DNA from 3 places in the Rhodococcus sp. NPDC059234 genome. Region 2 is predicted to be linked to each of the others. Evidence: riboswitches for the same ligand, from Rfam matches in the RefSeq annotation. Region 2 holds a riboswitch; each other region holds the start of a gene.
What was found. A riboswitch is a leader RNA that binds a small molecule or an ion and turns the genes downstream of it on or off. The one in region 2 is predicted to bind S-adenosylmethionine.
Positions count from the first base shown of each region.

Region 1: linked by a shared signal. The riboswitch ahead of ACFXGJ_RS15460 (aminotransferase class V-fold PLP-dependent enzyme) and the one ahead of ACFXGJ_RS06440 (ABC transporter substrate-binding protein) in region 2 are both predicted to bind S-adenosylmethionine.
Region 3: linked by a shared signal. The riboswitch ahead of ACFXGJ_RS03180 (bifunctional o-acetylhomoserine/o-acetylserine sulfhydrylase) and the one ahead of ACFXGJ_RS06440 (ABC transporter substrate-binding protein) in region 2 are both predicted to bind S-adenosylmethionine.

Region 1 is NZ_JBHZAH010000069.1:17,608-25,605, reverse strand. Features, by position in the region: gene ACFXGJ_RS15485 (putative leader peptide) at 1-33, shown strand, start outside; gene ACFXGJ_RS15480 (flavin reductase family protein) at 197-664, shown strand; gene ACFXGJ_RS15475 (winged helix-turn-helix domain-containing protein) at 782-1,312, shown strand; gene ACFXGJ_RS15470 (hypothetical protein) at 1,401-1,982, opposite strand; gene ACFXGJ_RS15465 (putative leader peptide) at 2,070-2,162, opposite strand; gene ACFXGJ_RS15460 (aminotransferase class V-fold PLP-dependent enzyme) at 2,172-3,467, opposite strand; SAM riboswitch class IV at 3,517-3,630, opposite strand; gene ACFXGJ_RS15455 (hypothetical protein) at 3,609-4,001, opposite strand; gene ACFXGJ_RS15450 (Ig-like domain-containing protein) at 4,522-5,799, shown strand; gene ACFXGJ_RS15445 (NAD(P)/FAD-dependent oxidoreductase) at 5,886-7,121, opposite strand; gene ACFXGJ_RS15440 (NADH:flavin oxidoreductase) at 7,226-7,998, opposite strand, start outside.
Region 2 is NZ_JBHZAH010000018.1:50,537-58,534, forward strand. Features, by position in the region: gene ACFXGJ_RS06410 (hypothetical protein) at 1-650, opposite strand, end outside; gene ACFXGJ_RS06415 (TetR/AcrR family transcriptional regulator) at 745-1,362, opposite strand; gene ACFXGJ_RS06420 (flavin-containing monooxygenase) at 1,435-3,021, shown strand; gene ACFXGJ_RS06425 (SDR family NAD(P)-dependent oxidoreductase) at 3,018-3,854, shown strand; gene ACFXGJ_RS06430 (alpha/beta hydrolase) at 3,860-4,762, shown strand; gene ACFXGJ_RS06435 (glycine betaine ABC transporter substrate-binding protein) at 4,759-5,373, opposite strand; SAM riboswitch class I at 5,435-5,527, shown strand; gene ACFXGJ_RS06440 (ABC transporter substrate-binding protein) at 5,535-6,479, shown strand; gene ACFXGJ_RS06445 (ABC transporter ATP-binding protein) at 6,488-7,633, shown strand; gene ACFXGJ_RS06450 (ABC transporter permease) at 7,633-7,998, shown strand, end outside.
Region 3 is NZ_JBHZAH010000008.1:2,113-10,110, forward strand. Features, by position in the region: gene ACFXGJ_RS03170 (homoserine O-acetyltransferase) at 1-344, opposite strand, end outside; gene ACFXGJ_RS03175 (homoserine O-acetyltransferase) at 525-1,646, opposite strand; gene ACFXGJ_RS03180 (bifunctional o-acetylhomoserine/o-acetylserine sulfhydrylase) at 1,715-3,028, opposite strand; SAM riboswitch class IV at 3,164-3,281, opposite strand; gene ACFXGJ_RS03185 (amino acid permease) at 3,446-4,843, shown strand; gene ACFXGJ_RS03190 (cupredoxin domain-containing protein) at 4,905-5,261, shown strand; gene ACFXGJ_RS03195 (NADP-dependent isocitrate dehydrogenase) at 5,598-6,821, shown strand; gene ACFXGJ_RS03200 (MFS transporter) at 7,013-7,998, shown strand, end outside.

The sequences.
Region 1 (7,998 bases), on a different contig from region 2:
TGCCGTGTCGCCACTAGCCTGTGTTCGCACTGATCCGACTCGTCAGCACGCACCGATGGTGCGTGCATCTCGTGCAGTCCTAGATCCGGAGAACGCCTTGTCGCATCCCGCCCCGCACCAGCCTCTCGCGAACCTTCCGCACGCCCCGGTCCCCGAGGATCCGATCGGCATCACCGCCGACCAGTACCGCGCCGCCATGCGCCGCTACCCCGCGGGCGTCACCATCGTCACGCTCGACTCGGGCGCCGGGCCGGTGGGATTCACCGCGACGTCCTTCGCGTCGCTGTCGCTGGACCCGCCGTTGATCTCGTTCAACATCGCGCAGACCTCGTCGTCCATCGCGGCCTTGCTCGCGGCGGATTCGCTCGTCATCCATCTGCTCGGCGAGCACCAGCAGCACCTCGCGCATCGGTTCTCCCGCAGCGCCGACCAGCGGTTCAGCGACGAATCGCTGTGGAAGCGCCTCGACACCGGCGAACCGGTGCTGCACGGCACACCGATCTGGTTGCGCACCACCGTGCACCAGCTGATTCCGATCGGCGACCACACCCTGGTCATCGGGCTCGTCACCCGCGTTCACGACGAGGACGACGCGGAGGCCGCCGCGGCCCCGCTGCTCTACCACGACGGCCGGTACTACCGCCCCACCCCGCTGGGCGAATGAGCAACCCCCGCCCGACCACGCCCCGCCCCGGGCACGCCAGCGGCTACGGACGGGAGTGTCGCGGCTGTCGTTGACGACGACCGCCGCACCCTCCCCTACCCTCCGCCTGGAGCCGTCATGACCGTTTCTTCCGTCGGACAGCAGAATTCGACATCCGATCTCGTTCTCACACTGCAGTTCTCGAACCCCGGCTCGGCCGATCGTCAGCAGTTGATCTCGCTGGCCAACGCACTGCGTGCCGCCGCCCAGGACATCGTGCCCGGGGTCAGCACCCGGGCACGGGTGGACGCCGTCACGCCCGCGGCGGCAGCCGAGCGCCGGCCCAGTTCGGACGCGCCGCTGCTGATCGATCTGCCCGCCCGCCAGGTGCTCCTGCACGGGCGTCCGGTCTCGTTGAGCCACACCGAATTCGAGATTCTCTCGCATCTCGCGCGACGGCCCCGGGTGGTGGTGTCGCGTCGACGCCTGCTCGAGCTCAGCGGCACCCTGGGCGACAGGGAGCGGCCCGGCCGCAGCGTCGACGTGCACGTCTCGCGCGTGCGGACCAAACTGGACCGCTTCGGGTGGCTGGTCTCGACGGTGCGCGGCACCGGCTACCGCTTCGATCCCGACCCCCGGGTCCGCATCGTCTCCGAACCGGCGGCGTAGCCCACACCCGCCCGCGCCCGCTGTTCGATCGCGACGCCGGGGCCCTCGGTCGGCCGGACCGACCGAGGACTCCCGACACTCCCCCGAGTCAGGAGGCGAGAACCGCTCTGTCGGTGGACAATCCGAACCGGCTCAGCACCTCACCGAGGATCTCCGACGGCCTGGTGAGACCGCGCTCGTGCAGGTCGGGCAGGACGTCGTCGACAACGCGGTCCAGCACCCGCGGGAGCACCAGCGGCAGCAGGGTGACTCCGTCGGCGACGCCGGCGGCACCGATGTCGGCGATCAGCCCGGAAAGCCCCGGCGCGGTGCCGACGTAGGAAATCGAGTCCGGTACCCGCGGCCGGGCCAGACTCGCGTCGAGTCGGGCGAGTTCCCTTCGCGCGCTGCGATGATCGTCGGCGAGCAACACCTCGAGGTCGAGCAGCACGGTCACCGAGTCCGGGTTGCGCCCCTCGTCGGCGACCCGGGCCCGAACGGCCTCGCGTCGCAACTGAGCCTCGCGCAGGTCGCGCGCCCGGACCCGGACGACGGTGGCCGGCTCGGCGACCAGATCCAAGGGCGCCCCAGTGAGATCGACCCAGTAGTCACTGAGCCCCAGGGGAATTCGGAATTCGGTGTGCGAGCCCGACGCCGGGTGGTGTCCGGCGCCGGAAAGTTCGACCGCCACGTGCAGCGGCGGTATACGGGTAGGCGAATAGGCAGACATGACAGTCCTCGGGGTGCGTGGGAGGAGTGAACGGGCTCGAGGCGGACCTCAGCTCGAACACATTCCCGACGCGGTACGGCACAGATCCACGTGACGACGGCACCACTGGGCATCGATCGCCACGGTCGTCACGGATGCCATGCCCAGATGCTACCGCGAGGGCGCAGGCGTCGCCTGGTCGTCGGCGCGCGAGGAGACGAACTCCGCGACGGCCGTGACCAGTCGGTCCACGTCCGCGGCGTGGCTACCGAGACCGAGGCTGGCGCGGACCGCCCCCTCGGGGCGACCGAGCCGGGCCAGCAGCGGGTGCGCGCAGAACCGGCCGTCGCGCACGCCGATGCCGTACCGGTCAGACAGGTACGAGGCGACCTCCCGCGGCTCGGCGCCGTCGACGGTGAAGGTGACGATGCCGACCGCGTCAGGCGCGTCCGACCAGATTCGCAGCACGTGGACACCGGCGACCGCGCTCAGTCCGGCGGTCAGCCGCTCGCACAGGGCGCGCTCGTGCTCCTCCGCGCCCGCGGAGTCGAGCCCGGCGAGCGTCTCGCAGGCCGCGGCGAGGGCAGCGACGCCCAGCACGTTCGGGGTGCCGGCCTCGTGGCGCTGCGGGGCACTCGCCCACTCCACCGTGCCCGCCGCCGAGACGTCGCGGGTGGCGCCCCCGCCGGCGAGGTAGGGCTGCGCGGCATCGAGCCAGTCGGCACGCCCGACCAGCGCTCCGGCGCCGAACGGCGCGTACAGCTTGTGTCCGGAGAACGCCAGGTAGTCGACCCCGAGCGCGGCGATGTCGACGCGGCGATGCGGCAGCAACTGGGCGGCGTCGACCAGGATCCGCGCCCCGCAGCGGTGCGCGATCTCGGCCAGTCGCGCGATCGGCAGCACCTCGCCCGTGACGTTGGACGCCCCGGTGACCGCGAGCAGCGCGGTCGGGCGGGAGCAGAGTTCGGCGGCGATGCGCTGCACCGTCTCCTCGACCGAGTCGGCCGACTCGACAACTCGGGCACCGTTTCGCTTCCACGGCAACAGGTTTGCGTGATGCTCGATGTCCAGAACCACGGTCTCGCCGGGTACGCAGCCCGCGAGCAGGTTCAGGGAGTCCGTGGTGTTGCGGGTGAACACCACAACGTCGTCCGTACGAGCACCGACGAACCGCGCGACCACCTCGCGGGCGCCCTCGTAGCTGGCGGTGCACACCTGGGACGCGTACCCGGCGCCGCGGTGCACGCTCGCGTAGTACGGCAGCAGTTCCTGCACGCGTTCGGTCACCTGCGCCAGGGCGGGGGCGCTGGCCGCGTAGTCGAAGTTGGCGTACGTGCAGGAACCGCCGCCGGCGAGCGGAACGGTGAGCTCGGACCCCGAAACCTGAGCGAAAGGTGCAGTCGCAGAACAGATTTCAGAGAGAACCGCATCGGTGGCACAGGTGTCGGCGGAGAGAACGGCAGTCATGGAACATCCCTTTGTCCAGGGACCCGAGCGATTCGGCGATTGTGCTTCGAGTCCGCGCTTGCCGTGCCCGGTCGGACAGCGGCCAGGTCGTCACCCGGGGCACCCCACCGCGGTGGAGGGTTGCCGGCCAGCAAGCCGGGGCTATCTGCTGGCACTCATGACCTGACCAGAGAATTGCAGGCTGCCCGCCACGTTGTCAAGCCACCCGCTCGACACCGGGACTTCGAACCGGCCGACGTCGCGCACCCCGGCCAGCGGTAGGCCGAGCACTCTCACCCGCTGGACGGCCGCGGCCTCGGTGGCGGTACACAGCCCGTCGAGCACGTCCTCGGTGGCGAGCGCGCCGAGCACCTCACCTTCGCGTAGGTCACCGTCGAGGACGTGGGTCGCCTCCAGTCCGCGACTCGCCAGCCACGGCGCCGCCGCGACGAACGCGGCAGGATCCCCGATGCACAGCACCCGACGCGAACGCGCCGATCCACCCGTCGCACTCGTCGATGCCCCTCGCCCACAACGCAAACCGAGCTCGATCATCGGACGCCCTCCGCCCGAACTGCCGACCCGCCGAGGACCGAGGGGGCCTCGTCGCGAGCGAACATCGCGTCGATCCGAAACCTGATCTCCTCCGTGCTCATCGTCCCTCCGTACCCGGACGCTGCCCGACCCGTCGATGGTGCGATCGCTGATGTGTTCATTCGTGTACTTCCTCTCCACGTGACAACCCGCCTGCCCGGCGGAATCGTGCGCTCGAGCGGGTGTGACCGAGAACTCACCGAGCCTGGGTTCCGAACCCGCATTCCGTCGCCGTTTCCGGCATGGATCAACTATCGCGCCGGGCGCTGCCGGAGTCTGTCCACCGGCTGGACCCGGGATCGGATGAATCGGCTGTCCCCCGATCGGCGGACAAGCCGCAGCCCGATCCCCGCCGACCTCCCCCTGGCCAGCGCTTTTCCTGTCGATCACCGCCGCAGACGCACGCGCTGTCGAACGCCGATATTCTGGTGACAGTTCCGACGTGCGGTGCATCGTGTCCGCTCGAACTCGAGGAGGCATGATGGCTACCCGCCTGCGGCGCAGGACCCTCGCGGTGACGTGTGTGGTCGTGGCAGCGCTGACGCTCGCCGGCTGCACGATCTCCACCGGCGACAAGTCCGGGGACGGCCCCGCCGCCGCCCCGACCACCAAGCAGAGCGCGGCCGTCGTGACCGTCACCCCCGCGGATGCGGGTACCCCGGTCAGCCCGTTGAGCCCGGTTCAGGTCAACGTCGCGCAGGGCACGATCACGTCGGTCACCCTGACCAATCCCGAGGGCAAGGTGATCCCCGGGATTCTCACCCCGGACAAGACGTCGTGGAAGCCCGGAGAGCCGCTTGGCTACGGCAAGACGTACCAGCTCGCGGTCGCGGCGGTGGACAAGGACGGCGTAGCCACCACGAAGGACTCGACCGTCACCACGGTCGCCCCGAGCAATCAGACCGCCGTGAATCTGAACACCACCGGCGGCATCTCGATCAAGGACGGCGCGACGTACGGCGTGGGCATGGTGGTGGTCGCGCATTTCGACGAGCAGATCGGCGACAAGGCCGCGGCCGAGAAGGCACTGACGGTCACGACCACTCCCCCGGTGCAGGGCTCCTGGTACTGGATGGACGACCAGAACGCGCACTGGCGCCCGCAGAACTACTACGCGCCCGGCACCACCGTGTCGGTGGACGCGAAGATCTACGGTGCCCAGCTCGGCAAGGGCCTCTACGGCCAGTCGGACGAGAAGGTGGCCTTCAAGATCGGCGACTCGCACGTGTCGATCGCCGACGACAACACCAAGATGGTCACCGTCTACGAGAACGGCCAGGTGATCCGGGAGATGCCCACCTCGATGGGGCGGGGCGGCACCGAGACGATCGGCAACACCACGCTCTCGTTCTGGACGCAGCCGGGCACCTACACGGTGATGGACAAGTCGAACCCGGTGATCATGGACTCCTCGACGTACGGCCTGCCGATCAACTCCCGGCTCGGCTACAAGGAGTCGATCAACTGGGCGACGCGGATCAGCACCGACGGCATCTACCTCCACGAACTGGCGTCGAGCGTGTGGGCTCAGGGCAACACGAACGTCTCGCACGGCTGCCTGAACCTCAACCCCGAGAACGCACAGTGGTTCTTCGGCTTCTCCCAGCCGGGTGACGTCGTCGAGGTCCGCAACACGGGTGGCGCCCCGCTCGAGGTGTGGCAGAACGGCGACTGGAGCATGCCGTGGGCCCAGTGGGTCGCGGGCAGCGCGCTGCACGGCGCGGCGCCCGCGCCCGGACCGGCGCCTCTTCCTCGCTGACCGCGCCTGCGGCGGGCGCCGTACCGTGCTCGCCGCGGGTGACGTGACGTCCGATCTCCCGTTCATCGGCTACGCGACGCACCACGTCACCGTCCGAGCGAGTCGGCCGCAAGCGGAACGTCCCAGACGGCGCGCAACAGGTCGTGCGGGATACTGTCGGACCATCGACCGGTGGAGACGAGTTCGGCGGCGAGTCGCCCGATCTCGTCGGCCGCCATGACACCGCGCTCGCCCTCGACCGCGACGACCAGGTCGTCCTCGACCTGGTCGATGTACGGGTGGGCGGTGTGGTTGGCCGAAACCAGACACGGCCGCGTGTGTGCCGGACCGAACCGCTGCCGCGGCAGCAGGTCCGTCAGGACCGAAAGCGCATCGTCGATGTCCTTCTCGTTACCGCCAGTTCGAACCCATCGGGCAATCTCGTCCGATGTGTCCAACGGAGTCTCCAGCACACTGTTTCCTGCGCATTTGAAGTACCAACGTCCGTCGGGGTAGCGAAGCGGCGGCATGACGATTCCGCCGTACAGGGTTCGGCCCTCGCGGATCTTGAGGTACATCGTCGCCGGAAGATCGGACTCGTCCGGATCAGGTGCCTCCACGAGGACGACCGTGGCCCCGAAGGTGTCCATCGCGAGGGGCCTGGCCAACAACCCGATTGCGTTGGTGGCCGCACCGGTCGCGACGACGACGGACTGGGCGCGCCATGACTGACCGGACCGTGCGGTGACACGTCGCCCGCCCGCCTCGCGTCGAATGTCGACGATGTCGTCGCGTACGAGAGTCGCCCCGTTTCTCGTGGCTACCGTGAGCAACGTCCGCGTCAACTCTCGCGGATTGACGATGAAGGCCTCCGGCTGAACAACCCCTACGTGCCCGGGCTCGAAGCTCAGGTGTGGGTACCGTTGGCGCAGGTCCGCTTCGCCGAGTCGGACGACCTCTACTCCGAGGTCTGCGGCATTGGCCACCAGTCGTTCCCTGTCGAACCACTCAGCCGATTCAGGGTCCGCGACAATCTCAGGCATGACCGCGAGTGACTGTGTGGGCTTGGCGAATTCGATGCCGGCACTTTCGGACAAGGCGGGAAATCGACGTATCGAACGGTTGGCGAGAAGTGACGCGACGAGCGGCACCTCGAGGACGTGCGCCAGTCGGCCCTGGTCGTAGTGCCCGGCCCACACCCCCTCGTGATCGTCGAAACGCGCGGGTTCGTCGGGGCCGACGACGAGGACGTCCGCGCCCAGCGCAGTGAGATGCCGTGCCGTGGCAGCTCCGATGGGACCGGCTCCCACCACGACGACGTCGAACTCGTGTTCAGCTTCCATGTGCAGTCTCCTAGCGTGTGTGCCCCGTCGGGCTGATGAGAGTTCCGAGGGCAGGCAGAGCGGGTCGGCAACCATCGACGCAGTCGCCTTCCTGCCACTGCCCGCTAGCCTCGTTCGACCAGTACGCAACGCGCGCCGGAGAAGATCGTCGGCATGCACTTGTTGCAGTGGATGCACAGCGACTTCGTCCGCGCGTCCTCGGCGATCCGATTGACCAGGTCCGGCTCCCGCAGCAACGCCCGCGCCATGGCCACGAACTCGAAGCCCTCGGCCATCGCGGTGTCCATGCCGGCCCGGTCGGTGACCCCGCCGAGGAGCACCAGCGGCAGCTTCACCGCCGCCCGGATCTGCCGGGCCTGCTCGAGCATGAACAGGTCCTGGTAGGGGTAGGCGTGGAGCATCTGCTTGCCGACCAGTTGCACCCCGAGCCGCACCGGCTGCGGCATCGCCGCGGCGAACTCCCGGACGGGAGCGTCGCCCTTGAACAGGTACATCGGGTTGAGCAACGAACTGCCCATGGTCAGCTCGAGCGCGTCGAGGCTGCCGTCCGCCTCGAGCCACTGCGCCACCTGGATCGCCTCGTCCACCCAGAAGCCACCCGGCACACCGTCGTCCATGTTGAGCTTCGCGAGGATCGCGACCTCGCCGCCGACGGACTCGCGCACCGTGCGCGCGGTCTCGAGCACGACCCGCGCCCGATTCGCCAGCGAACCACCGTAGGAGTCCTTGCGGCGGTTGAGCTTCGGACTCAGGAACGAGCTCGCGAAGTAGTTGTGCCCGAAATGGATCTCCACCGCGTCGAATCCGGCGTCGACCGCCAGCCGCGCGGCGGTGCCGTGCGCCTCGGCGATTCGCTCGATGTCGTCCTTCGTCGCGG
Region 2 (7,998 bases):
CCTCCCACGGTGCTCCAGTGGGTGATCGGCATGCCGGGACGGTCGTCGGTTGCGCCGACCGAGTGACGGGCACCGAGTTCGACCATGCGGCCGTTGGCGTCGCGCGCGGACTGACTGCCCTGGAACCCGACCAGGTACGCGACCGCCATCCCGGCCAGCGCCAGCCAGAGCCCGGCCTTGACGGCCAGCGACGTCGGCCGATCGACCAGCCGCTGACGCAGCAGGATCACCGCGATCACCAGGTTGGCCGCGAACAGGCCCAGCACGCCGTACATGAAGATCGTCTGTCCCACCGAGTTGACGATGTCGTCGGACCTGTTGAAATGGCTGAAGGTGCCGCGTGCCGCCTGAACCGCGATGAAACCGACGTCGGCGAGACCGAACGCGGCGAACGCGGCGGCCAGCACCCGCGTCCAGCGACTTCCCTTGTGCGGCAAGTTCAGTAGCCACGCCAGGGTCGCGCCGTAGAGCGCGAACGCGATCGCGAACTTGAACGGTTTGACCCAGACCGACACCCCCAGCAAGGTTCGGTCGTCGACGACCATGCCGACGGCGGAGGCGAGTGCCAGCGCCACCATGGCGGCGACCATCACCATGAGCGGCCGTTGGCGCTCCAGGAGGGGGCGGACCTGCGATCGGAAGGTGTCCATGCGATCGACGCTATGGACACCAGGTCCCCGGCCGCGTCCCTCCGCAGAGCCAGATCGGCTCTGATACCTGGGTATGACCCGGGCGCCTCGGTGGCTAGTTCGCGCCGCCCAGCAGCGCGGCGGCCGAGGCCGCACCCATCGCGACCGCGGGCAGCGCGGTGACGATGAGGTCGATCAGTTCCTCGCGGGTGATCTGCGGGTCTCGCAGCCAGCTGATGGTGGCCTCCTCGACGAAGGCGATCCAACCGCGCACCCCGAGGGTGACCCGCGCGTCCGCGGCGATGCCGATCCGGGGCAGCTGCGCGACGATGCGATCGGCCATCGTGGCGCGGGTCCGCTCGAACTCCTCGCGCATCTCCGGATCCCCGCTCGCGGTGCCCCGCAGGAGGGAGACGTAGCTGTTGCGGTTCTCCGAGACGTAATCGACGTAGGACTCGATCGCGGCATGCAAGATGTCGAGGGGCTCGCGGGAGAGATCGGGTGCGGTGCGCTCGAGCATCTCGGCGCTGACGTGCCGCACGATGGCCAGATGGAAGTCCCGCTTGGAGGTGAAGTAGTGGAACAACAGCCCCCGGGAGACGCCGGCCTGGTCCGCGATCTCCTCGACCGAGACCTGCTCGAGCGGCCGCTCGGCGAGCATCCGGGCACCCAGGTCGATCAACTGGGCACGGCGCTCCTCCGGGCTCATCCGGGTGCGCTTGACAACCTCCATGGACAGTCAGCTTACTGAATCCGAGTCAATTAGCTATTGACTGGGGATCAGTAAGGCCATATTCTTCGGTACATGAGTCTCCCAGTTACAGATACTGCAGCGAAGCCCCAGGCCGCTCCGCGCGAGGTCGACACACTGATCATCGGCAGCGGCTTCGCCGGCTTGGGCGCCGCTATCAAGCTGGTTCAGGCGGGCAAGCGCAACTTCCTCGTCCTCGAGCGAGGCTCGGACGTGGGTGGCACCTGGCGGGACAACACGTACCCCGGGGCCGCCTGCGACGTGCCCTCGCAGCTCTACTCCTACTCGTTCGCGCTCAACCCCGACTGGACCCGCTCGTTCTCGCCGCAGCCGGAGATCCAGCGCTACATCGAGTCGGTCTCGCGCAAGTACAACGTGCTCGACAAGCACGTCTTCAACTGCGACGTGCTGTCCGCGCACTGGAACCAGGCCACCGCCCGCTGGGACGTCGAGACCACCCAGGGCCCGTTCGTCGCCAAGATCGTGGTGTCCGCGATCGGCGCACTGTGCGAGCCGTCGCTGCCGGACATCAAGGGCATCGAGGGTTTCGAGGGCGAGATCTTCCACTCCTCGCGCTGGAACCACGAGGCCGATCTGACCGGCAAGCGGGTCGCGGTGATCGGCACCGGCGCCTCCGCGATCCAGATCGTGCCGCAGCTCGCCTCGAAGGTGTCGCGGCTCGACGTGTACCAGCGCACCGCGCCGTGGATCCTGCCCCGCGCGGACCGCGAGTACACCACCCTCGAGCACCTCGCGTTCAAGTACGTGCCCGGATTCCAGCGCCTGTCCCGCCTCGGCATCTACCTGATGCGCGAGACCCAGGTGGTCGGCCTGGCCAAGGCCCCGGTGTTCATGAAGCCGCTGCAGTTCGCCGCCCAGCGGCACCTGCGCCGCCAGATCAAGGATCCGGTGCTGCGCAAGAAGGTGACGCCGAACTTCCAGATCGGCTGCAAGCGCATGCTGATCTCGAACAACTACTTCCCCGCGCTGACCAAGCCGAGCACCGACCTGGTCACCGACGGCATCGCGGAGGTCACCGCCACCGGGATCGTCGACCGCACCGGCACGACCCGCGAGGTCGACGCGATCGTGGTCGCCACCGGCTTCCATGTCACCGACTCCCCCACCTTCGCCGGCATCTACGGACGCGACGGCCGTTCCGCGGCAGAGGTTTTCGAGGCCAGCGGCCAGCAGGGCTACAAGGGCTCGGCGATCGCGAACTTCCCCAACATGTTCTTCCTCGTCGGCCCGAACACCGGCCTCGGACACAGCTCGATGGTGTTCATGATCGAGTCTCAGCTCAACTACGTGGTCGACGCGATCGAGACCATCGAACGCCATGGCATCGGCACCGTCGAGGTCCGGCAGGAGGCGCAGGACGAGTACAACAAGGACCTGCAGGACAAGCTCGCGAGCAGCGTCTGGAACAACGGCGGCTGCGCCAGCTGGTACCTCGACAAGCACGGCAACAACACCACGCTGTGGCCCGGCTTCACCTTCGAGTTCCGTAACATCACGCGCAAGTTCGACCTCGCCGCCTACGACAGCGTGGCCGTGAAGGACCTGCCGACCGTCGCCGGCGACGAGATCGCCGCAGAGATCGCCCACGACATCGACGACGAGAAGGTTGCAGCAGAATGAGCGAGTTCACCGGCAAGGTAGTGGTCATCACGGGCGCGGGCTCGGGCATCGGACGCGCGCTCGCACTCGACCTCGCGGGGCGGGGCGCCCGGCTGGCCCTGTCCGACATGGACAGCGCCGGTCTCGCGGAGACCGTCCGCCAGGTCACCGCGCTCGGCGCGGAGGTCCGGTCCGACCACCTCGACGTCACCCAGCGCGAGGCCGTGTTCGAGTACGCCGCAGCGGTGGCAGCACATTTCGGCAAGGTCAACCAGGTCTACAACAACGCGGGCATCGCGTACCACGGCGAGTTCGAGAAGTCCGAGTTCAAGGACTTCGAAAGGGTCATGGACGTCGACTTCTGGGGAGTCGTCAACGGCACCAAGGCCTTCCTGCCGCACCTCATCGCCTCCGGCGACGGTCACCTGATCAACATCTCGAGCCTGTTCGGCCTGCTGTCGATGCCCGGCCAGACCGCGTACAACTCCGCGAAGTTCGCGGTCCGCGGCTTCACCGAGGCACTGCGCGAGGAGATGCTCATCGCCAAGCACCCGGTGAAGGTGACCTGCGTGCACCCCGGCGGCATCAAGACCGCGATCGCCCGCAACGCGACCGCCGGACCCGGCGAGGACCTGGCCACCTTCGCCGAGTTCTTCGACAAGAAGCTCGCCCGGACCACACCCGAGGAGGCGGCCAAGACCATCGTCGGCGGCGTGCGCAAGAGCAAGCCGCGCGTGCTCATCGGTCTCGACGCGAAGGCGCTCGACGCCTGGGTCCGCCTGGTGGGCCCGAGCTACCAGCGCATCGTCGCGATCGTGGCGGGGCGAGTCCTGCCCAAGTCCTCGGCGAAGTAGCCGACGTGCCGTACCTTCCACGGCCGTTGGTCGCCGCCAACCTCGGCGCATTCTACCGGCTCGCACTGCACTCGACGATGCCCGCACCGGTGGCCCGAAGGCTGCTCGACGCGGGTTCGGTGCTGCAGACCCTGCCGTCGGGCACGGTGGTCCGTCCGACCACCCTGGCCGGCCGCCGGGTCGAACGGGTGACGGTCGGCGCCACCGAACGCCCCACCGCGGTGCTCTACCTGCACGGTGGCGGGTACACGCTCGGTTCGCTCGCCACCCACCGGTCGCTCGCCGCGCACGTGGCCGGCGCGAGCGAGGCCGCCGTCTACGTGCTCGACTACCGGTTGGCGCCGGAGAACCCGTACCCGGCGGCGCTCGACGATGCGATCGACGCCTACCTGGAACTGCTCGTCGAGCACGGATACCGCGCCGATCAGGTTGCGATCGCCGGCGATTCGGCAGGCGGGGGGCTGTCGCTGGCCGCCGCCCGCGCCCTGATCGACCGGCACGGCGTGCGCGCGGCTGCACTCGGGCTGATCGCACCCTGGGTGGATCCGGGGGCCCGGGACGCACCGTTCGATCGGGACCTGGTGGTGAACACCGCATGGTCGTTCGCCGCCGCGCGGGCGTATCTCGGCGACGGCGACCCCGCCGACCCCGGCTACGCGCCGCTGCTCGGCGACATGTCGGGCCTGCCACCGACGATCGTGCACGTCGGCACCACCGAGGTGCTCTACCCACAGGTGGTGACGTTGGTCGAAAAGCTGCGCGCGGCAGGCGTTCCGGTCGACTACACCGAGTACCCGACGCTGTGGCACGTCGCGCACCTGCAGGCGTCGATCGTGCGGGAGGCCGACACCGCGGTGCGTGAGCTCGGCGGCTTCCTCGGCAGGGCGCTGACGGGGGTTCGGGCCTAACGCGCGCCGAGCCAGTCCGCGGCGGCCTGGTCCGCGGTGCGCTCACCGCTGCGCACCGCATCCCCCATCTGCGCCAGCTCCGCCGAGGTCAACTCGCCCGCAACAACGTTGAGCGCCTTCACCTGAGCGGCGGTCAGCACGCCCGAGCGCATGAGCGGCACCACGTTCTGCGCCGGCTCCGCACTGCCCGCCTCGCCCGCCTCGCCGCTGCCCGGTTCCTGCGCCATACCGTAGTCGGACACCGACAGACCCGCCGGGAGCGAACGGTTCAGCTCCTCGAACACCGCGTCCGACTCCGTCGCGGTGGCACCGGGATGCAGTCGCTCGAGCAGTCGTCCCGTGTACTCGGGCACCAGCGTCACCGCGCCCGAGTCGAGTGCGGTGAGGTCCTCCCCCGCGGCCAGACCGAGCCGGGTGTCGACCGGGGATCCGGTGCCCCGAAGCACGCCCGCGTAGATCTCGGCCAGCACCCTGCTCTCCGCGGCCTGCCCCGACCCGACGGTGATCGAGGGCAGCGGAGGCGGGCCGTCGAGACCCGAGTCACCCGACGAACAGCCCGAAAGCAGTACCGCGACCACGGCGACCGCGCCGGCCCACAGTCGTGAGTTCATCGCGCGCCACGCTCCTTCGGTCACCGTGCAAATGTCGTACCCATCGTTACACTGAGCGCGAACACCATCTCGAGCGGCCGAGAGATCCGGCTTGACGACGCCGCAGCAACCAGTCCCGAACATGGGCGGGTGCTAACGCCGGAACCGATGGAAGGATGCCGATGCCGCTCTCCCCCCGCCTCTCGATCGCCGTCGTTGCGGCCGCCCTGGCGCTGACCACCGTCGCGGCCTGCGGCAACTCCGACCCGCTGGCGAGCGGCGGCAGCGGCAGCTCCGACCCCAACGCGATCATCGTGGGGTCGGCCAACTTCCCCGAGTCCGAGACGGTCGCGAACATCTACGCGGAGGCCTTGAAGGCCAACGGCTTCGACGTGAGCACGAAGCTGAACATCGGCAGCCGCGAGGCCTACGTGCCCGCGGTCAAGGACGGCTCGATCGACGTGATCCCCGACTACACGGGCAACCTGCTGCAGTACCTCGACAAGGACGCCACCGCGACCGCCGCCGCCGACGTGGATGCCACGCTGACCGCCGCCCTGGGCCCCGACCTGGCGATCACCACCCCGGCACCCGCAGAGGACAAGGACGCCGTCGTGGTCACCCGGGGCACCGCCGACCAGTGGCAACTGACCTCCATCGCCGACCTCGCCCCGCACTCCGCGGAGGTGAAGTTCGGGGCGCCTGCCGAGTTCCAGGAGCGCTCGGTGGGCCTGCCCGGCCTGAAGGAGAACTACGGGCTGGACGTCAGCCCCGGAAACTTCGTGCCGATCGCCGACGGCGGTGGACCGGCGACCGTGCGGGCACTGGCCGACGGAAAGGTCACCGCGGCGAACATCTTCACCACCTCGCCCGCCATCGCGGCGAACAACTTCGTCGTCCTCGCCGACCCGAAGAACAACTTCCCCGCCCAGAACGTGGTGCCGCTACTGCGGGCGAGCAAGAAGTCCGAGAAGCTCACGGCCGTCCTGGACGCCGTCTCGGCCAAGCTCACCACCGAACAACTTGTCGCACTCAATGATTCGGTGTCCGGCAGCGCGAAGACCGAGCCCGCCGCAGCCGCCTCCCAGTGGGTGACCGCCCAGGGGCTCGACAAGCCGGTCTCCTAGGGGCGGCCGTGATCAGTTTCGAGTCGGTCACCAAGCGCTACCCGGACGGCACCACCGCCGTCGACGGCCTCGACCTGACCATCGACGCCGAATCCTTCACCGTGTTCGTCGGCCCGTCCGGATGCGGCAAGACCACCTCCATGCGGATGATCAACCGGATGATCACCCCGACCGCAGGCACCGTCACGGTGAACGGCCGGGACGTCGCCAACACCGACGTCGTCGAGCTGCGTCTCGGCATCGGCTACGTCATCCAGGGCGCCGGACTGCTCCCGCACCGCACGGTGATCGACAACGTCGCGACCGTCCCGGTGCTGCGCGGCGATTCGCGCCGCGCCGCTCGCAGGGCCGCACTCGAGGTACTCGAGCGGGTGGGACTCGACCCAGCGCTCGCGGGGCGTTATCCCGCGCAACTGTCCGGCGGGCAGCAGCAGCGCGTGGGGGTCGCCCGCGCCCTGGCCGCGGACCCGCCGATCCTGTTGATGGACGAGCCGTTCAGTGCCGTCGACCCGGTGGTCCGCGAGGACCTGCAGGCCGAGATGCGGCGATTGCAGGCGGACCTGCGCAAGACCATCGTGTTCGTCACCCACGACATCGACGAGGCGGTCAAGCTCGGCGACCGGGTCGCGGTGTTCGGTCCGCACGGCCGGTTGCAGCAGTACGCGCCGCCCCAGACGGTGCTCGCCTCCCCGGCAACGGACTTCGTGGCGGCCTTCGTCGGCCGCGACCGGGGTTATCGCGGACTGTCGTTCCGCGCCGCCGACCAGGTGCCGCTGCACGAGATCCGCACCGCCACCGAGGCCGAACTCCCCGCGCTTCGACTCGACCAGGGCGAGTGGGTACTCGTGGTCACCGACGTCGGCGCCCCGCTGGGCTGGATCGACGTCACCGGTGTCGAAGGTATCCGCGCGGGCAACTCGCTCTTCGACAGCACCGCGGCCGGCGGTTCGCTGTTCGCCCGGGGCGGCGACCTGCGTCAGGCCTTGGACGCGGCGATCTCCTCTCCTTCGGGAATCGGTGTCGCCGTGGACGACTCGGGCACTGTGGTCGGCGGCATCCACGGCTCGGAGGTCATCCGCAAGCTGGCCGAGCAGCGTCAGGCCGAGGACCGGGAACGGGGCAGACACTTCTTCGACGGCGAAACGGTCGGCTGATGCGCTGGCTGATCGACAACTTCTCCTATGTCGTCGACCTCACCAAGACGCACCTGTACCTCGCGCTGGTACCGCTGCTGATCGGTCTCGTCCTGGCCGTGCCGGTCGGCACGGCCATCCGCAACGTCCCGTGGCTGCGCAAGACGACGACGACCATCGCCTCGGTAGCGTTCACCATCCCGTCGCTGGCCCTGTTCGTCACCGTCCCAACCGTCTTCGGCCTGAGCATCCTCGACCCGCTGAACGTGGTGATCGCGCTCGCGATCTACTCGACCGCGCTGCTGGTCCGGGCGGTGCCCGAGGCTCTCGACTCGGTACCGGCCGACGTGATCGACTCGGCGACCGCGATGGGCTACACCCCGTTG
Region 3 (7,998 bases), on a different contig from region 2:
ACCGAGATGGCCGGGAATCGCGAACCCCACGGGCGCCCGTCCGGAGCCGGGGAGGTGGGCCCGGTTGTGCCGCTGCATCCGCCGAGCACGTTGGCGGCGAGCACGCACCACTCGTCGGTGTCGATGGGTGCGCCGGGACCGACCATCCCGTTCCACCAGCCGGGGGCGATGTGCTCGGGTCCGGCAGGGCCGGTGACGTGGGAGTCGCCGGTCAGGGCGTGCTCGACCAGCACGATGTTGTCGAGGGCGGGACTCGGGGTGCCCCAGCACTGCAGGGCGAGGGTGACGTCGGGCAGGACCTCGCCGCTCTCGAGCCGCAGCGAACCGATGTCGGCGGTGGTCAGGCGACCGTCGGTCGGAGGGAAGGGGAGCGCTCGAGCCGGGTCAGGCCCTCCGCCGTCGGGTCGAGAATCGAGTGTCGAGTCGGGACGGATCACGGGCGACGGCACGCCACCGAGCTTACCGATCCGGTATCCGTCGAACGGGGGACATCGACCGGCGTGCCGGTCGAACACGCCGACGAATCAGCGCCGTTCCGAAGCCGGGCGGAACCGCGCGGCCGGGCCCGAGCGCCCGGCCCTGGCCAGAGCCATGGTGTCCCCGAGCAGGCTGGTGACCCAGTCGGCCTCGGTGAGGAAACCGTCGTGGCCGTCCTTCGAGTGCACCACCCGCACCGGACCCGAGCCCGCGAGATGAGTCGCCAGCTCTTCCTGCTGCCACAGCGGGTACAGACGGTCGGAGTCGACGCCGCCGACGATCACCGGGACCGGCGTCGACGCCAGCGCGGCCTCGACTCCGCCCCGTCCGCGACCGACGTCGTGCCGATTCATCGCCTCGGTGAGCAGCACGTAGGTGCCGGGGTCGAAGCGCGCGACCAACTTGTCGGCCTGGTGCTCGAGGTAGCTCTGCACCGCGTACCGGCCGCCCCGCCACGGGTCTTCGCCGTGCTGCGAGGAGTTCGCGAACCGCGCGTCCAGCTCGTCCTCGGTGCGATAGGTCAGGTGCGCGATCCGGCGGGCGATGGCCAGCCCGGTCCGTGGTGCTCGCCCGGTGCCGTGGTAGTCGCCGCCCTGCCAGTCCGGGTCGGCCTCGATCGCGGCGATCTGGGTGGTCTGGGTGCCGATCTGATCGGCCGTGGCCCGAGCGCCGACAGCCAGGATCAGGGCGGAGGCGACTCGGTCGGGATGCTCGACGATCCACTCGAGTGCCCGCATGCCGCCCATCGATCCGCCGATCACCGAGGCGATCCGCTCGATGCCGAGGGTGTCGGCCAGTGCGACCTCGGCCGCGACCTGGTCGCGGATGGAGATCTCCGGGAACCGCGAACCCCACGGGCGTCCCTCGGCGTCCAGGGACGCCGGCCCGGTGCTGCCGCGGCAACCGCCGAGCACGTTGGTGGCGAGCACGCACCACTCGTTGGTGTCGATCGGAGCGCCCGGGCCGATCATTCCGTCCCACCATCCGGGGGAGGGGTGATCGCTGTCGGCGGGACCGGTGACGTGGGAGTCCCCGGTCAGTGCGTGCTCGACGAGCACGACGTTGTCGCGGGTGGGGCTGAGCTCGCCCCAGGCCTGCACGGCGAGAACGACGTCATCGATGACGGCGCCGTTCTCGAGCGTCACGGGACCGACCGGGACGCTCGTCAGCCGCCCGTCCGGCGTCGGGAATCCTTCAGGAGTCCCGGCCGGACGGGCGCCCGATACGGAGCTGAGGGTCAAGACGCAGCCGCCGCGAAGCCGGTCTCGAGGTCGGCCAGGATGTCGTCGATTCCTTCGATGCCCACGGCCAGCCGGACGAGCCCGGGCGTGACACCGGACGCGAGCTGCTCCTCGGGGGACAGCTGCGCGTGGGTGGTCGAGGCGGGGTGGATCACGAGAGAACGCACATCGCCGATGTTAGCGACGTGACTGTGCAGGGTCAGGGCGTTGACGAACTTCTTTCCCGCCTCGGCGCCACCCGCCAGCTCGAACGCCACGATCGCGCCCGCGCCCTTCGGTGCGATCTGTCGCGCGCGCTCGTGCCACGGCGAACTCGGCAGGCCCGCGTAGGCCACCGCGGTGACGTCCGGCCGCGCCTCGAGGAACTCGGCGACCCGCTGCGCATTCGCCACGTGCCGCTCGACACGCAGGCTCAGGGTCTCGATGCCCTGGCTGATGAGGAACGCGTTGAACGGGGACACCGCGGCCCCGACGTCGCGGAGCAGCTGCACGCGCGCCTTGAGTGCGTAGGCGGGCGCGCCGAGGTCCGCGAACACGACGCCGTGGTAGCTGGCGTCCGGGGTGGTGAAGTTCGGGTGCCGGCCCTGCGTCCAGTCGAACGTTCCGCCGTCGACGATGACGCCCGCGATCGCGGTGCCGTGGCCGCCGAGGTACTTCGTGGCCGAGTGCACCACGATGTCGGCCCCGTGCGAGAGCGGCTGGATCAGGTAGGGCGTCGCGACCGTGTTGTCGACGATCAGCGGAATGCCGTTCTCGTGCGCGACCGCCGAGATCCCGGGAAGGTCGAGCACGTCGTTGCGCGGGTTGGAGATGGTCTCGCCGAAGAACGCCCTGGTGTTCGGCTTGATCGCCGACCGCCACTGCTCGAGGTCGTCCGGGTCCTCGACGAACTCGACGGTGATGCCCAGCTTGGGCAGCGTGTAGTTGAAGAGGTTGTACGTGCCGCCGTACAGACGCGGGCTCGCCACGATGTGGTCGCCCGCCTCCGCCAGGTTCAGGATGGCGAACGTCGACGCGGCCTGGCCGGACGACAGCAGCAGCGCCGCGACGCCGCCCTCGAGTGCCGCGATCCGCTGCTCGACCGCGTCCTGGGTCGGGTTCATGATCCGGGTGTAGATGTTGCCCGGCTCGGCGAGACCGAACAGCGCCGCGGCGTGATCGGTGTTGTCGAAGGTGTACGACGTGGTCTGGTAGATCGGAAGCGCACGCGCCTTGGTGGTCGCGTCCGAGGTCTGACCGGCGTGGATCTGCTTGGTCTCGAAGCTCCAGCTCGAGGTCGGATCGGCCGAGGCAGGGGTGTTCTCGCTCATGGGTCGTCTACTCCAGTGAGAGTGGGGGAGTGTGGCGCATCGGAGGCGCCGAATGACAGATGAGGACTATCTGCGACAACAACACATGGTGAACCTCCGTCGGGTCGTGGCCCTGTTTGTGGGTCCGTCCCAGCGGACCCGCGCTTGTCATCCGAACTGTCGTTCGGAAAACCAGGTCATCACCCGGGGCACCCCACCGCGGATGGAGGGTTGCCGGCCAGCGAGCCGGGGCTTGACGCTGACACTCATGACCTGGCGCCGATCTTAGCGGCACCGGTCGCGTCGGCGGACAGTTGGCCCCCGGTACCGAACGTCGGCAGACAGCCGAAACTCCGCTCGACCTCGTGTGACCTGCATTACAGCACTACACTGCTCGGCGCACATTGAACGTTTGATCGTCCGGCTGGGAGACCCACAGTGAAAGACGCCGCCACGGCGCTGACCCGGGGTCTGACCGCCCGACACATCCGATTCATCGCCCTCGGCTCGGCGATCGGCACCGGGCTGTTCTACGGCTCGGCCGGAGCGATCCAGAAGGCGGGACCTGCGGTCCTGCTCGCGTACGTGATCGGCGGCGCCGCGGTGTACCTCGTGCTGCGCTCGCTCGGTGAGATGGCGGTGCGCAATCCGGTGTCCGGCTCGTTTGGCGAGTACGCCGGCAGGCACCTCGGCCCGCTCGCCGGTTTCCTCACCGGCTGGACGTACACGTTCGAGATGATCGTGGTGTGCCTGGCGGACGTCACCGCGTTCGGCGTCTACATGGGGTTCTGGTTCCCCGACGTGCCGCGGTGGATCTGGGTGCTGGCCATCGTGTTCTTCATCGGCGCACTGAACCTGTTGAGCGTCAAGGTGTTCGGGGAACTCGAGTTCTGGTTCACCCTCGTCAAGGTGGGTGCGATCGTGGCGATGATCGCGGCAGGCGTGGCGATCCTGATCTTCGGATTCGGCGTGCACGACACCGAGCCGGCGGTCAGCAACCTATGGGCCGACGGGGGATTCTTCGCAACCGGGTTCGGCGGGTTCGTGGCCTGCTTCGCGATCGTGGTGTTCGCGTTCGGCGGCACCGAGATCATCGGGATCACCGCGGGCGAGGCGGAGGACCCGGCCCGCACGATCCCGCGCGCGGTGAACACCGTGCCGCTGCGGATCATGCTGTTCTACGTCGCGACCCTCGCGGTGATCATGGCGATCAGCCCGTGGCAGACCATCGGCACCGAGGGCAGCCCGTTCGTGCAGATCTTCGAGGGACTCGGGATCGGTCCGGCCGCGAGCGTCCTCAACGTCGTCGTCATCACCGCCGCGCTGTCGGCGATCAACAGCGACATCTTCGGCGCCGGCCGGATGATGTACGGCATGGCTCAGCGGGGTCAGGCCCCCGCGGCGATGACGAGGGTCTCCCGCGCCGGTGTGCCGTGGCTGACGGTGGTCGTGATGACGGTGGCGATGCTGGTCGCGGTGCTGCTCAACTACCTGATCCCGGAGAGCGTGTTCCTGGTCATCGCGTCGATCGCCACGTTCGCGACCGTCTTCGTCTGGGTGATGATCCTGCTGTCGCAGTACCGGGCCCGTCGACGGATGAGTGCCGACGAGGCCGCTGCACTGAAGTTCCCGGTGCCGCTGTGGCCGTACGGGCAGCTGGTCGCCCTTGGCTTTCTCGGGTTCGTGGTCGTGGTGCTCGCCTTCGACGCCGACACCCGCGTGGCGCTCGTCGTCGGCGCGGTGTGGCTGGCGATCCTTGCCCTCGCGTACCGCCGGTTCCTCCGGCCGCGGCTCTCCGCGTCGCCCGAACCCGTCCCGGCGGACCGGGTCGCCTGACCGCCGTTTCTCGACCGCTCGCGGCAGTCGGAGCGGGTCGTCGATGGCCTACGCTGGAGCGATGAAGACAGCCGCGCGGGTGCTCGTCGCCGGAATCGTTGTGGCCGCCGGTGTTTCGGGGTGCAGTAGTTCGTCGACGTCCAGTACGTCCGCGCCGGCGTCCGGAGCGGTGGTCGAGGTCGCGCACATGGCGTTCACGCCGAACACGATCACCGTCGCTGCGGGCGAGACGGTGACGTGGAAGTTCGACGACCGCGGCACCCCGCACGACGTGGTCGGTGTCGGCGACGCGAAGTCGGTGCTGCACAGCGCGCCGATGAAGGAGGGCACCTTCAGCTTCACCTTCACCCAGCCCGGCACCTACCAGTACCTGTGCACGTTCCACCCGGACATGCGCGGGACGGTCGTCGTGCGCTGACCGCGCGGTGGATCGGCCGTCGGCCGTGGTCGGCCCGCGTAGGGAACCGCTAGTGTGTGACGTGTCGCATACTCTCCGTTGCGCTCCGCCTGCGGGTCGGGGGCCGGAGCGGTGGGGGCCGAACCCCTGAAAGTTACCGGACAGTAGGATGTCCGTCCCTCTGGGGCACGCGTCGCGGGCGGGGGCGCTAGCAGTACGCTCGTCTTGTTTAGTGCGGAAACCTCGGGTTTGCGCGCGTTGTATAGGTTTACTGATGAGTCGTTTGCGGTCCGCCCACAAAGTGCGACCGTAGACCGTGTGACCAGGGGAAACTTCCTAGGAGGACGCGAAGTACACATGTCCAAGATCAAGGTTGAGGGTACCGTCGTCGAGCTCGACGGCGACGAGATGACACGCATTATCTGGCAGTTCATCAAGGACAAACTGATCCATCCGTACCTCGATGTGAACCTCGAGTACTACGACCTCGGTATCGAATACCGCGACAAGACCGACGACCAGGTCACGATCGACGCCGCGAACGCCATCAAGCAGCACGGCGTCGGCGTCAAGTGCGCGACCATCACGCCGGACGAGGCTCGCGTCGAGGAGTTCGGCCTGAAGAAGATGTGGCGGTCGCCCAACGGCACCATCCGCAACATCCTCGGCGGAACGATCTTCCGCGCGCCGATCCTGATCTCCAACGTGCCGCGTCTGGTTCCCGGCTGGACCAAGCCGGTGATCGTCGGACGTCACGCCTTCGGCGACCAGTACCGCGCCACCGACTTCAAGGTCCCCGGCGCCGGCACCGTCACCATCACGTACACCCCGGAGGACGGCTCCGAGCCGATCCAGCACGAGGTGTGCAAGATTCCCGAGGACGGCGGCGTCGTCATGGGGATGTACAACTACAAGAAGTCCATCCAGGACTTCGCGCGTGCGTCGCTGGCCTACGGCCTGCAGCAGAACTACCCGGTGTACCTCTCGACCAAGAACACCATCCTCAAGGCCTACGACGGCATGTTCAAGGATGAGTTCCAGCGGATCTTCGAGGAAGAGTTCAAGGCCGAGTTCGACGCCGCGGGTCTGACCTACGAGCACCGCCTCATCGACGACATGGTCGCCTCCTCGCTCAAGTGGGAGGGTGGCTACGTCTGGGCCTGCAAGAACTACGACGGCGACGTCCAGTCCGACACCGTCGCGCAGGGCTACGGCTCGCTGGGCCTGATGACCTCCGTGCTGATGACCCCGGACGGCCGCACGGTCGAGGCGGAGGCCGCGCACGGCACCGTCACGCGCCACTACCGTCAGCATCAGCAGGGCAAGCCCACCTCGACGAACCCGATCGCGTCGATCTTCGCGTGGACCCGGGGTCTCGAGCACCGCGGCAAGCTGGACAACACCCCCGAGGTGATCAACTTCGCGCAGCAGCTCGAGGACGTCGTCATCAAGACCGTCGAGGGCGGCCAGATGACCAAGGACCTCGCGCTGCTCGTCGGCGGGGACCAGGGCTACCTGACCACCGAGGAGTTCCTCGGCGCGCTCGACGAGAACCTGCAGAAGGCGCACGCGGCCAAGTAGCACCGACCGCTGCACCGCGAGGAGGGGCGTCCCGGACATCCGGGGCGCCCCGCCTCGCGTCCGGGTGAGCGATGTCACCGCCGCTCGCTTGGAGTTTCGGCCGTTCACGCGCGGAGAATCGACGAGTGGCTTCGCCGACTCTCCCCGCCGCCCGCACGTCCGGGCCGGCGAGCGCTGCCCGCCGACCCGCGATGCTCGCTCTCGCGCTCGGCGGATTCGGGATCGGCACCACCGAGTTCGTCGCGATGGGCCTGCTACCGGAGATCTCGGCCGGCCTGGGCATCTCCGAGCCGACTGCCGGCCACGTCATCTCCGCGTACGCGCTCGGCGTCGTCGTCGGGGCCCCGCTGATCGCGGCCGCGACGGCCCGAGTACCGCGCCGCACCCTGCTGATCGCGCTCATGGTCGCGTTCACGATCGGCAACGCGGCCTCGGTGTTCGCACCCTCGTACGCGACGCTGACGGCAGCTCGATTCGTTGCGGGCCTGCCGCACGGGGCGTACTTCGGGGTCGCCGCGCTCGTCGCCGCGCACCTCGCCGAACCAGGCAGACGGGCCAAGGCCGTCGCCATGGTCATGATGGGACTGTCGGTGGCCAACGTCGTCGGGGTGCCGGTGGCGGCCTGGCTCGGGCAGAGCCTCGGCTGGCGCAGCGCCTTCGCCCTGGTCGCGGTCATCGGCCTGGCGACCGTCGTCTCCCTGGTCGCCTGGATACCGACGCTCGACGCGATGCCGACGACCAACCCCGTCACCGAACTGGGCGCCCTCGGGCGGGTGCAGGTGTGGATGACACTGATCATGGGCATGGTCGGCTTCGGGGGGATGTTCGCGGTCTACTCGTACATCAGCACCACCCTCACCGACCTGTCCGGCCTGCCTCGGTCGTTCGTTCCGGTCGCGCTGATGCTCTACGGACTCGGCATGGTCGTCGGCAATCTCGTCGGCGGGCACCTGGCCGACCGGGCGCTGATGAAGGGCCTGGCGGTGTCGATGACCGCGCTGGCGGTGATCCTGGCGCTGTTCGTCGTCGCCGTGCGCAACCCCGTCACCGCGCTCGCGTTCGTGTTCCTCATCGGACTCGCCGGTGCCGCGATGGTCCCGGCCCTGCAGACCAGGCTGATGGACGTGGCGGCCGACGCGCAGACCCTCGCGGCCTCGCTCAACCATGCGGCACTCAA